3 regions of the Candidatus Rhodoblastus alkanivorans genome follow, and region 3 is predicted to be linked to each of the others. Evidence: predicted binding sites of a transcription regulator. Region 3 holds the regulator's gene; each other region holds the start of a gene.
The links. Region 3 encodes PhoB, which activates phosphate uptake and scavenging genes when phosphate is short. Its sites were predicted from a motif close to TGTCATNNANCTGTCAT; they were not measured.
Positions count from the first base shown of each region.

Region 1: K2U94_RS20410 (CorA family divalent cation transporter) is a predicted target of PhoB. The motif match lies at 1,217-1,233, and genes of this name have one in related genera.
Region 2: ppk2 (polyphosphate kinase 2) is a predicted target of PhoB. The motif match lies at 2,473-2,489, and genes of this name have one in related genera.

Region 1 is NZ_JAIVFP010000001.1:782,284-785,896, forward strand. Features, by position in the region: gene K2U94_RS20405 (CorA family divalent cation transporter) at 81-464, opposite strand; gene K2U94_RS20410 (CorA family divalent cation transporter) at 490-1,146, opposite strand; gene K2U94_RS03670 (c-type cytochrome) at 1,308-1,841, opposite strand; gene K2U94_RS03675 (3-deoxy-manno-octulosonate cytidylyltransferase) at 1,978-2,718, shown strand; gene K2U94_RS03680 (prephenate dehydratase) at 2,715-3,569, shown strand; gene K2U94_RS03685 (hypothetical protein) at 3,566-3,613, opposite strand, start outside.
Region 2 is NZ_JAIVFP010000001.1:1,457,381-1,460,993, reverse strand. Features, by position in the region: gene K2U94_RS06745 (MBOAT family O-acyltransferase) at 1-1,301, opposite strand, end outside; gene K2U94_RS06740 (lytic murein transglycosylase) at 1,402-2,169, opposite strand; gene ppk2 (polyphosphate kinase 2) at 2,553-3,392, shown strand; gene K2U94_RS06730 (L-glutamate gamma-semialdehyde dehydrogenase) at 3,393-3,613, opposite strand, start outside.
Region 3 is NZ_JAIVFP010000001.1:1,680,493-1,684,105, reverse strand. Features, by position in the region: gene K2U94_RS07785 (aspartate aminotransferase family protein) at 1-660, opposite strand, end outside; gene K2U94_RS07780 (GcrA family cell cycle regulator) at 1,145-1,666, shown strand; gene phoB (phosphate regulon transcriptional regulator PhoB) at 1,942-2,685, opposite strand; gene phoU (phosphate signaling complex protein PhoU) at 2,709-3,413, opposite strand; gene pstB (phosphate ABC transporter ATP-binding protein PstB) at 3,445-3,613, opposite strand, start outside.

The sequences.
Region 1 (3,613 bases), 900 kb from region 3:
CAAGGATGGAGATAGATAATTCCCTCGCGGTCCCGTGAAAAGAACATTTTTGCCATACCCGTCTTCCGAATGGGCGGCGGTCAGGGGCCTCGCTTCGGACTCCGGCCCGAACGCTCGGACGCGGACGGGTCGTCCGGCCCCGCCAGACCCATTTTCCGCAGGATCAGCAGCGCGCCGAACGAGGCGGCGATGCAGATGACGGTGGCGAAAACCGTGCCGTATTCGTTCTCGGCAAAGGGCAGCGCCTTGGTGTTCATGCCGAAATAGCCGGTGATCAGGGTCGCGGGCAGCAGCATCGCGGTGATCACGGTGAGGGTGTAGAGCCGGTCGTTGGTTTCGGTTGCGAGGATGGCGTTGATCTCGTCCTGCAGCATGCGCGCACGGTCCTGCAGGTTGGCGGCGTCGCGGGCGAGCGCATCCGCCCGCTGACCCAGGCTCCCCGCGACCTCGGCATAGGCCGCCATGGCCGGCCTTGGCCGCGTCCTCCAACTATTCCAGGGTGGATTGAAGCCCGGTGGCGTGGCGGGCGAGCCGCACGGCGCTCCGCCTTGCGCGGCCGAGACTGGCGCGCTGGTCGCGGCCGCGGCCTTCGATCACGACATTGTCCTCGATCCGGTCGAGGGTCGCCGCGACCTCCCGCATCAAGGCGCCGGAGCATTTGCACAGATTGGCGACCAGCAGGTCGAACAAAGCCACGGGCGCCGCGGCCCTGGCGCCGTCCGCCAGCGCGCGCCTTGTCGCGTCCGCCGAGCAAAGGGGAATCCTGCGGCCGGTGATGACGAAACCCGGGCCGCAGGCGAAACGCAGATAATCGGTGTCTTCCTGCGGGCCGTCCATGCTGTGGCTGTGATCGACCAGGGCGCCGAACACCAGCCGGTCGGCGAATTCCACGAAAGGATGATTGGGGTCGCCGGAGAGGACCTCCCGCGCCGCGGGGGTCAGCGACTTTACGCCGCGCAATATATCACCCGACCGGCGATCGATCGCATCGAGATGCAGCCAGACATATCCCTCGCCGGGACTGTCGATCCGATCGAGATCGGCCGCCGAACCGACTTCGACATGACCGGAGTCCTCGAATCGCACAATCCAGTTGCAACCGGGAACGCCGGTCACGAGCGCGGCGTTGAGACGATCGATGGCCATGAGACGCGCCGCCCGAAAACCCGCATTGCCCTTAACGACTTTCGGCCCTTAAACGGCTTTCGGCCCTTAAACGACTGTTGGCTGACGGATTTTTGACAGGCGCGGCGACAAAAAGCCGGAGGCTCGCGCCCCCGGCTTCAGTGATCGAATTTGCGCGGCTCTCACTTCGTAGGCGGCAGGGGGACCGGCTTTTCGGAAAGCGTGCGCAGAAAAGCGATGATGTCGGCGCGCTTCTCGGGATTCGCCTCGCCGCCGAAGCCCATTTTCGTGCCGGGCACAAAGGCCTTGGGATTGGTGATGAACTCGTTGATGTCGGCAAAGGTCCAGTCGCCGCCCTTCTTCTTCATGGCGTCGGAATAACCGAAGCCGGCGACGCTGCCTTTGGGCCTTCCGACCACGCCCCAGAGGTCCGGGCCGACCTTGGCGCCGGCGCCTTCCTTGAAATTGTGGCAGGTGGCGCAGACCTTGGCGAGCGCCTCGCCCTTTTTGGGATCGGCCTTGGCGAGCAAGACGGGCAGGGGCGTGGCGACGGGGGCGGCGGCCTTTTTCACCGGCCCGGCGCTGCTGGGAAGATCGAAGCCGGGGGGATTGGCCGGACTGCTGACGACGAGCGCGTCACTGAAGACGCCGAGAAAAAGGGCGAACAAAATGCTGCCAAACAGCGCGCCATAAACACGATAATCGAGAAGTAACATCCAGCGATCTCCCCTGAGCGGCTCCTGATAAACGCTTTGCCTGATGCTTGGCAACACGTATAAGCGGCAAAACCTCGGATAAGCAACGTCTTTTCGTCCACCGATTCGCTCCAGTTTCGCCCCATTGTTTCGCCCGATGCCGACCGAAGTCCTCACCGTCATTCCCGCCCGCCTCGCCTCGACCCGGCTGCCCGACAAGCCGCTGGCGGAGCTTTGCGGCGCGCCGATGATCGTTCAGGTCTGGCGCCGGGCGGTCGAGGCCGGGATCGGGCCGGTGCTCGTCGCCGCCGACGGGCCGGAAATCGCTGCGGCGATTCGTCGCGCCGGGGGCGAGGCGGTCGTGACCGATCCCGGCCTGCCCTCGGGCTCGGACCGCATCGCCGCCGCCCTGCAAATCCACGATCCGGACCGGCGTTTCGGCGTGATCGTCAATCTGCAGGGCGACCTGCCGACCATCGATCCGGGGAGCGTGCGGGCCGCGCTCGCCCCGCTCGCCGACAATTCCGTCGAGATCGCCACCCTCGCCGCCCGGATCGCGCGCGACGAGGAGCGGACCAATCCCAACGTGGTCAAGGCGGTCGGTTCGCCGCTTTCCCCGACCAGAATGCGCGCGCTCTATTTCACCCGCGCGACCGCGCCCTGGGGCGAGGGCGACCTCTATCACCATATTGGGCTTTACGCCTTTCGCCGCGCGGCGCTGGAGCGTTTCGTCGCCTTGGCGCCCTCGGCGCTGGAAAAGCGCGAGAAGCTCGAGCAATTGCGCGCGCTCGAGGCCGGCATGCGCATTGATGTCGAAATCGTCGAAACCGTGCCGCTCGGCGTCGACACGCCCGAGGATCTGGCGCGCGCGCGACAAATTCTGATGAGCCGGAAATGAAGAAGATCATTGCCTATCAGGGCGAGCCGGGAGCCAATTCCCACATCGCCTGTTCCGACGTCTATCCGGGCTGGGAGACCTTGCCCTGCGCGAGTTTCGAGGACGCTTTTTCCGCCATCACCGAGGGACGGGCGGAACTCGGCATGATCCCGATCGAGAACTCGCTCGCCGGCCGGGTCGCCGACATCCATCATTTCCTGCCCGGCTCCGGCCTTTACATCATCGGCGAATATTTCTTGCCGATCCATTTTCATCTGCTGGGCGTCAAGGGCGCGAAGATCGAGGATCTGCGCAGCGTGTACAGCCATGTCCATGCGCTTGGCCAATGCCGCAAGATCATCAAGAAATACAATTTGAAAGCGGTGACGACCGGCGACACCGCCGGCTCGGCGCGCGAGGTCGCGGAATGGGGCGACAAGACCCGCGCTTCGCTCGCGCCGCTGCTCGCTGCCGACATTTACGGGCTCGACGTGCTCGCCCGTTTCGTCGAGGACGAGGACCATAACACCACCCGCTTCGTGGTTCTCTCACGCGAGCCGCGCGCCGAGCCGCGCGGCGACGGCCCGATGATCACGACCTTCGTCTTCCGAGTGCGCAACGTGCCCTCGGCGCTCTATAAGGCGCTGGGCGGCTTCGCCACCAATGGCGTCAACATGACCAAGCTGGAAAGTTACATGGTCAATGGCGAATTTGCAGCGACCCAGTTTCTGGTCGATGTCGAGGGCCATCCGCAGGACCGCAATCTCGCCCGCGCCCTGGAGGAATTGCAGTTTTTTTCCGAGGAAGTGCGGATTCTGGGCTCCTACCCCGCGCATTCGTTCCGCCAGCAGCTCGGCGGCGAGCGGTCCTAGCTGTCCGCTCTGTCGTTTTCCTCCGGTTCGGCGGCGCCCATGCC
Region 2 (3,613 bases), 220 kb from region 3:
AGGCGCCAGTCCGCCGTGAGCCAAGTGAAGGCGCCAAGCGACGCCGCCGCGCCGAGCGCGAAGGTCACGACGAGCTGGAGATCGATCATCTCGCCGGCCGAAACGACGCCGCTTCCCGAAGCGCCGCGCCCGGCGAGCGCGGCAAGAAAAGTCCAGGCGGCGCCGAGATCGTCCGACCGGAAAAAGACCCAGGCGAAGGTCACGACCGCCGTCGCATAAAACCAGGAAATCGCGGAAGGGAGGCGCGCCAGAACCTTGCCGAACCCCGCCCGCTCGATGACCAGGAAAAGGCCGTGGAGCGCGCCCCAGACCACAAAGGTCCAGTTCGCGCCGTGCCAAAGGCCGCAGACCAGAAAGACGAAAACGAGATTGAACCAGACCCGCCATTCCACGACGCGATTGCCGCCGAGCGGAATGTAGAGATAGTCGCGGAACCAATTCGAGAGCGAAATATGCCAGCGCCGCCAGAATTCCTGGATCGAGCGCGAGCGATAGGGATAATCGAAGTTCTCCAGAAAATTGAAGCCGAACAGCCGGGCGAGGCCGATCGCCATATCAGAATAGCCCGAGAAATCGAGATAAATCTGCAAGGCGTAAGCCGCGACGCCGAGCCAGGCGACGCCCACGCCAAGCTGGTCGTGCGGCAGGGAAAAGACGCGGTCAGCGATTTCCCCGAGCGGATTGGCGAGCAGGATTTTCTTGCCGAATCCGGCCAGCGCCCGTTCCGCGCCCGACACGGCGAGGTCGAACCGCTCCTTGCGCCCTGTGAGCTGGTCGGAGATGTCGTGATAGCGCACGATCGGTCCCGCGATGAGCTGCGGGAAAAAGGCGAGGTAAAGCGCGAAATCGACGGGATTTTTCTGCGCCTTGGCGTCGCGCCGATAGATGTCGATGACATAGGACAAGGCGTGGAAGGTGAAGAAGGAAATGCCGAGCGGCAGATGCGGCGCGTTGAAATTGACCGCCGGCCAGCCGCCCATCGCGGTCAGGCTGTTGAACTGGGCGACGAAAAAGCCGGAATATTTGTAGAAGCCGAGCAGGCCTATATTGGCGATCACCGCCCCGGCCATCAGCAGGCGCGACGCCGTCCGCCCCCGGAACCATTCGAGCAGGAGCCCGAGCAGCCAGTTGACCGCGACCGAGGCGAGCACGACGAAAACGAAAAGCTGCTCGCCCCAGGCATAGAACACGATGCTCGCCAGGAGCAGGATCGCGTTGCGCGCGCGGCGCGGCGCGAGGAAATAGAGAATTCCCGTGAGCGGCAGGAACAGGAAGACAAAGATGGGCGAGCTGAAGACCATTTAAGGCCGCAAACCTTTGCGCGCGGAATTTTCAACGAAAACGCGAAGGCCTCGGCCGCCGGGGGCGGCCGAGGCGAAAGACGCGAGCCGAAAGGCTGGCTTAATGATCCCCGCCGTCGATCTTGCGCGCGATGATGGCGATCGCCTGCTGATAGACGGAGGCGGCGTTCCAGGCCTGGATCGCGGCGAAATTTGGCTCGCCGGGCTGGTAGCCGGCGCCGGGTTGCCAGCCGTGGGCGCGGAGATAATTGGCGGTCGAGTTCAGCGCGCCCGACGAGGTTTCGAGATTGCCGACGCCATATTCCAGCACCGTCTTCGGCATGAACTGGGTCTGGCCGACCTCGCCATGCATGGACGAGCGGGTGCCGGACGAGAACACGCCGCGATCGATCAGGGTCAAGGCGGCATAGAGCTGGTCGGTGAACAAAGCGGGCCGGCGACAGTCATAGGCCAGAGTGGAGACGGCGGAAATCATGTTCTGATTGCCGCGCACCGCGCCAAAGCCGGTCTCCATGCCCCAGATCGCGATCAGGGGGCCGGGCGGAACGCCGTAACGCTGCTCGATCTGGGCGAACAAGGCGGCGTTGGACTGTTTCAGCCTGCGGCCGCGCGCGGCGATGATCGAGCCGCCACGCTTGGCCATGAAGGCGTCGAGCGAAAGATGGAAGCTCCGCATGCCGCGGTCGGCGTTGATCGTCGCCTGATTGTAATGGGCGCCCATCAGCGCCGAAATGCCTGGGGAGCCGACGCCATGCGCACGCGCCTCCTGGGCGAATTGCTGCTTCCAGTTTTCGAAGCCCCCCGACGACGACCCGCATTGGGCGGCGACCGCTTCGCCGGCCCCCAAAGTGAGGGACATCACGGCCATGACCAGTATTGCGAATTTCCCGGCCTTCATCCTGCGGGCTCCTGCTGTTTTCCAAATTTTGAATAGGGCGCGCCGGCGCCGGATTCGCCCGACCTGCCAAGTTCACGCCTGTGAAAGGGCGCGGCATAATCGCAAAATGCGCACCCGGCGCCTAGAGCGGCGCGCAAAAAAGTGGACGCTGCGCTTTCGCGCCGGCGCCGCCCAGGCGAGCGCTTTGCGCCAAGGCGATTTGAATGTCGCTTCGAGCTCCTCTCCCGCCCAGATCTCGACTCGGCGCGGCTGGCGCCCAAAGAGGTCGAATTCTTGACACTAGGATGACCGCGGCATGCGCAGGCCGTGTTATGCTGCGCCAAAATGCGGCAAGGCGTTGCGGGAGGAAAAAAATGGCCAAAAAGGGCAAGAAGCATCGGGAAGTCGAGGCGCCGGACGAGGCGGACGGCAAGCTCAAGAACAAGCTCTATGAAAAGGAGCTGAAAAAGCTTCATGTCGAACTGGTGAAACTCCAGCAATGGGTCGTCGCCAAGGGCTTGAAGGTCTGCATCGTCTTCGAGGGCCGCGACGGCGCCGGCAAGGGCGGCTGCATCAAGGCGATCACCGAGCGCGTCAGCCCGCGCATCTTTCGCGTCGTCGCGCTGCCGGCGCCGACCGAGCGGCAGAAGTCGCAGATGTATGTCCAGCGCTATATCGAACATTTCCCCGCCGGCGGCGAGATCGTGATCTTCGACCGTTCCTGGTACAATCGCGCCGGCGTCGAACGGGTGATGGGCTTTGCCACCGATCAACAGATGGAGCGTTTCCTGCTGATGACGCCGGCGTTCGAAAAGGCAATGCTGGACGCCGGAATCATCCTGCTGAAATATTGGCTTGAAGTCACCATGGAAGAGCAGGAGCGCCGCCTCACGGCGCGCATCGACGACGGCCGCAAGATCTGGAAGCTCTCGCCGATGGACCTCAAGAGCTTCAGCAAATGGTATGATTATTCCCGCGCCCGCGACGCCATGTTCGCGGCAACCGACACGTCCTGGGCGCCTTGGTATGTTCTGCGCTCCGACGACAAGAAGCGGGCGCGGCTCAACGTAATTTCGCACCTGCTCCGACACGTTCCCTACGAGGAGTTGCCGAGCGAAAAGGTGAAACTGCCAAAGCGCGAAGGCCCGAAGGGCTATGTCGAGCCGGATTATCCGTACAAATATGTGACCGAGCACGATTGGGGCGCGGAATAGTCAATCCTCCTGCGCCAGCAGGCCGGCGTCGCCGCCAAGCGACGCCGTGTTCACGCTGAGGGTCGCCTCGCGGTAGAAACGGCGGAGATAATCGGGCCCGCCCGCCTTGGGGCCGGTTCCGCTGAAGCCAAAGCCGCCGAAGGGCTGGCTGCCGACCACCGCGCCGATCATGTTGCGGTTGACATAAATATTCCCCGCCGGCGCCTTGCGCGCCAGCTCCG
Region 3 (3,613 bases):
GATGCCGGATTGCACCTCGTCGAAGCACAACAGCAATTTGTGCTCGTCGCATAAGGCGCGCAAGCCGCGGATGAATTCCGGCGCGCCGACGCGGACGCCGCCCTCGCCCTGGATCGGCTCGACCAGAATGGCGCCGGTCTGCGGTCCGATCGCCGCCTTGACCGCGTCGAGATCGCCGAAGGGCACCGTATCGAATCCGGGCATTCTCGGCCCGAAGCCGTCGAGATATTTCGGATTGCCGCCGGCCGCGAGCGTCGCGAGCGTCCTACCGTGGAAGGCGCCCTCGAAGGTGATCATGTGGAAGCGATCCTGCGCGCCATTGGCTGTATTCCATTTGCGGGCCATCTTGATGGTCAGCTCGACAGCCTCGGCGCCGGAATTCTGGAAGAACACGAGGTCGGCGAAAGTCGCCTCGGTCAGACGCTTCGCGAAGGCTTCCGCCTCGGGAATCTCGAACAGGTTGGACGTGATCCAGAGCTTTTGCGCCTGCTCGATCAACGCCCGGTTCAAATGCGGATGGGCGTGGCCGAGACTTGTCACCGCGATGCTGGAGCCGAAATCCAGATATTTTTCGCCGTCGGTCGAAGTCAGCCAGACGCCCTCGCCGCGTTCGAAGGCCAAATGGCACCGCGCATAGGTCGGAAGAAGAGCAGAAGTCACGTCCGTACTCCCAACGGCAATCTGGCCGGCCGCCCGGCCGAAGGCGGATCCGACAAGGCGTCCGGGGGCCAATTGAAAATGAAAGCGCCGTCCCGCGGGGACGGCGTCGGCAGGCCAACAATTTAGAAAATCCAAGGCGCAAGGTCAAATCGCCTCGCCATTCGAATTTGGACTTCGCGGCGGCCCGATCGCAAACGCCTGGGGAAAACCTTTCACGTTTCTTTACGACTCTTGCGCCCGATTCAACGACTAGTGTAACCTTACCTCAGTCGGCTACGACATCTCGTGCGGCGCGCGTTTGAAATGCGCCTGCCTGGTTAAGTCCTCGTCAGGTCGGAACCTTCCGCCGTCTGCGTTCGCGCAGACGACAGGATTGGGATTCGTCTCATGATGGCGCACGCGAGAGATCGGAGCCGAATGGATACGACGCCCAGCGCCGTTCCGTACAAGGACAAGAAACAAACAAGGTTTTGGAGGCCACGCGATGTCCTGGACCGATGAACGCGTCGAGCAATTGAAGAAAATGTGGCTTGACGGTTTGAGCGCCAGCCAGATCGCCAACGAACTGGCTCACGGCATCACCCGCAATGCGGTCATCGGCAAGGTGCATCGCCTCGGACTTTCCGGCCGGGTCAAATCCCCCGCGCCCGCCCCCGCCCGAACCCGCGGCAAGAGCCGGCCGGAAGAGGAAAATTGCGCGCCGGCGGCCCCAATCTCCCACGGCAATCTGGCCGTCGCCACCGAGGCGCGGCCGCTGCCCGCGCCGGCGCCGCGCCCCGCCGCGCAAGAAGTCGTGATTCCGATGTCGGAGCGCGTGAGCATCATGGACCTGCGCGAGTCCATGTGCCGCTGGCCGCTGGGCGATCCCGCCAGCCCGGATTTCCGCTATTGCGGCGCCCGCATGCAGATCGGCCTTGGTCCCTATTGCGCCCATCACGCCCGCATCGCCTATCAACCGGCGCAGGATCGCCGCCGCGACCGCGACAGGCGCGCCGCCCGGGGCTGAGCGCGATCAAATCGCGTTTCGACCGGATCGAAATTCAACTTTTCGGAGTGGCTTCGGAGATATGCTGACGCCCTGCCCGTGTCGTTGCAAGCCCAGCGAGGCAGTCAACTCCTTCCAGCTCCTGAAAGATGGCGCGGATTGCTTCGCCGCCATGGCTCGACGCCTGGCGTCGAGCGTCTCATTCGGATGGGGCGCCTCCGCGCCCATGCTCCTCGCAATGACGACGCTCGCCATGCAAACTATTGAACGTTCTTGACAACTCGCCTGAAAGACGGTCAGCCCCGCCCGAAAGTCTCGTCGAAGGAATAGCCCGAACCGCGCACCGTGCGGATCGGATCGACCTCGTCGCCCTTGGCCAGCGCTTTCCGCAGTCGGCCGATATGGACGTCCACCGTGCGCTCGTCGATCTCGGCGGAAAGCCCCCAGACGCTGTCGAGCAATTGGGAACGCGCGAACACCCGGCCCGGCTTCTCCATCAGATATTCGAGCAGGCGGAATTCGGTTGGGCCGAGATGGACCTCCCGCGCGCCCCGGCGGACGCGGCGCGTCTCGCGGTCAAGCTCCAGCTCGCCGGCCGTCAGCTTCACCGCGACGCGCTCCGGGCGCGCCCGGCGCAGCAGCGCGCGCACGCGGGCCATCAATTCCGGCACGGAAAAAGGCTTGACCACATAATCGTCGGCGCCGACGGAAAGGCCGCGCACCCGTTCGCCCTCTTCGCCGCGCGCCGTCAGCATGATGACGGGAAGGGTTCGCGTCGTCTCCCGCGCCCGCAGACGGCGGCAGATTTCGAGGCCGGAGACGCCGGGCAGCATCCAGTCGAGAATGACGAGATCAGGGGCCGATTCCTCCAGCCGCAATTCCGCTTCGTCGCCGCGCTCGACGCGATCGACGACATAGCCTTCCGATTCGAGATTATAGCTCAACATCAGGCCGAGGGCGGATTCGTCTTCGACCACAAGAATGCGCGGAGCCCCACCGGGGGATGCGGCTCCGATGACAGAAGCGCGCGGTTCGTTCATGAAAGCTGATGGCTCCTAATGTTTCACGGCAACATCGCCGCCGCTTCCGCGCCGCGCGGCCGGTCCTCGCTCGCCAGAGTCTCGCCGGTCGCGATATAGACGACCGTCTCGGCGATATTGGTCGCGTGATCGCCGACCCGCTCGAGGTTTTTCGAGCAGAACAGCAGATGGGTGCAGAAGGTGATGTTGCGCGGATCTTCCATCATGAAGGTGAGCAGGTCGCGAAACACAGAATCTTCGAGCGCGTCGAGTTCGGCGTCGCGTTCCCACACCAACTTGGCGCGGTCGGCGTCGCGCTGGGCATAGGCGTCGAGCACGTCCTTGAGCTGGTTGGCGGCCAGTTCATGCATCGACTTGAGCCCGATTACCGCGCGCGGCAGCCGCGCCTCGCCCGCGATCTTGGCCGCGCGCTTGGCGATGTTCTTGGCCTGGTCGCCGATGCGCTCGAGGTCGGCGGAAATGCGGATCACGCCGACGACGTCGCGCAGATCGATCGCCACCGGCTGGCGGCGGGCAAGCGTGCGCACGGCGAGGTCCTCGATCATCCTCTGGAGATTGTCGAGACGCATATCCGTCTCGACGACCCTTTTCGCGAGATCGACATTCATGGTCGCCAGCGCGTCCATCGCGTCGGAGAGCATTTTTTCGGCTATGCCGCCCATTTCGGAAATGTGGCGGTCGAGCGTTTCGAGATCGGTATCGAAAGAGCGGACGGTATGATCGACCATGTTCTGATTCCTGTCTGGCCAGAGCTTGAAATCAGCCGAACCGGCCGGTGATGTAATCCTGGGTGCGGCGCTCTTTCGGCGTCGTGAAGATATTGTCGGTGTGGTCGAATTCGACCATTTCGCCGAGATACATGAAGGCCGTGTACTGCGACACGCGCACTGCCTGCTGCATATTGTGGGTGACGATGGCGATGGTGTAG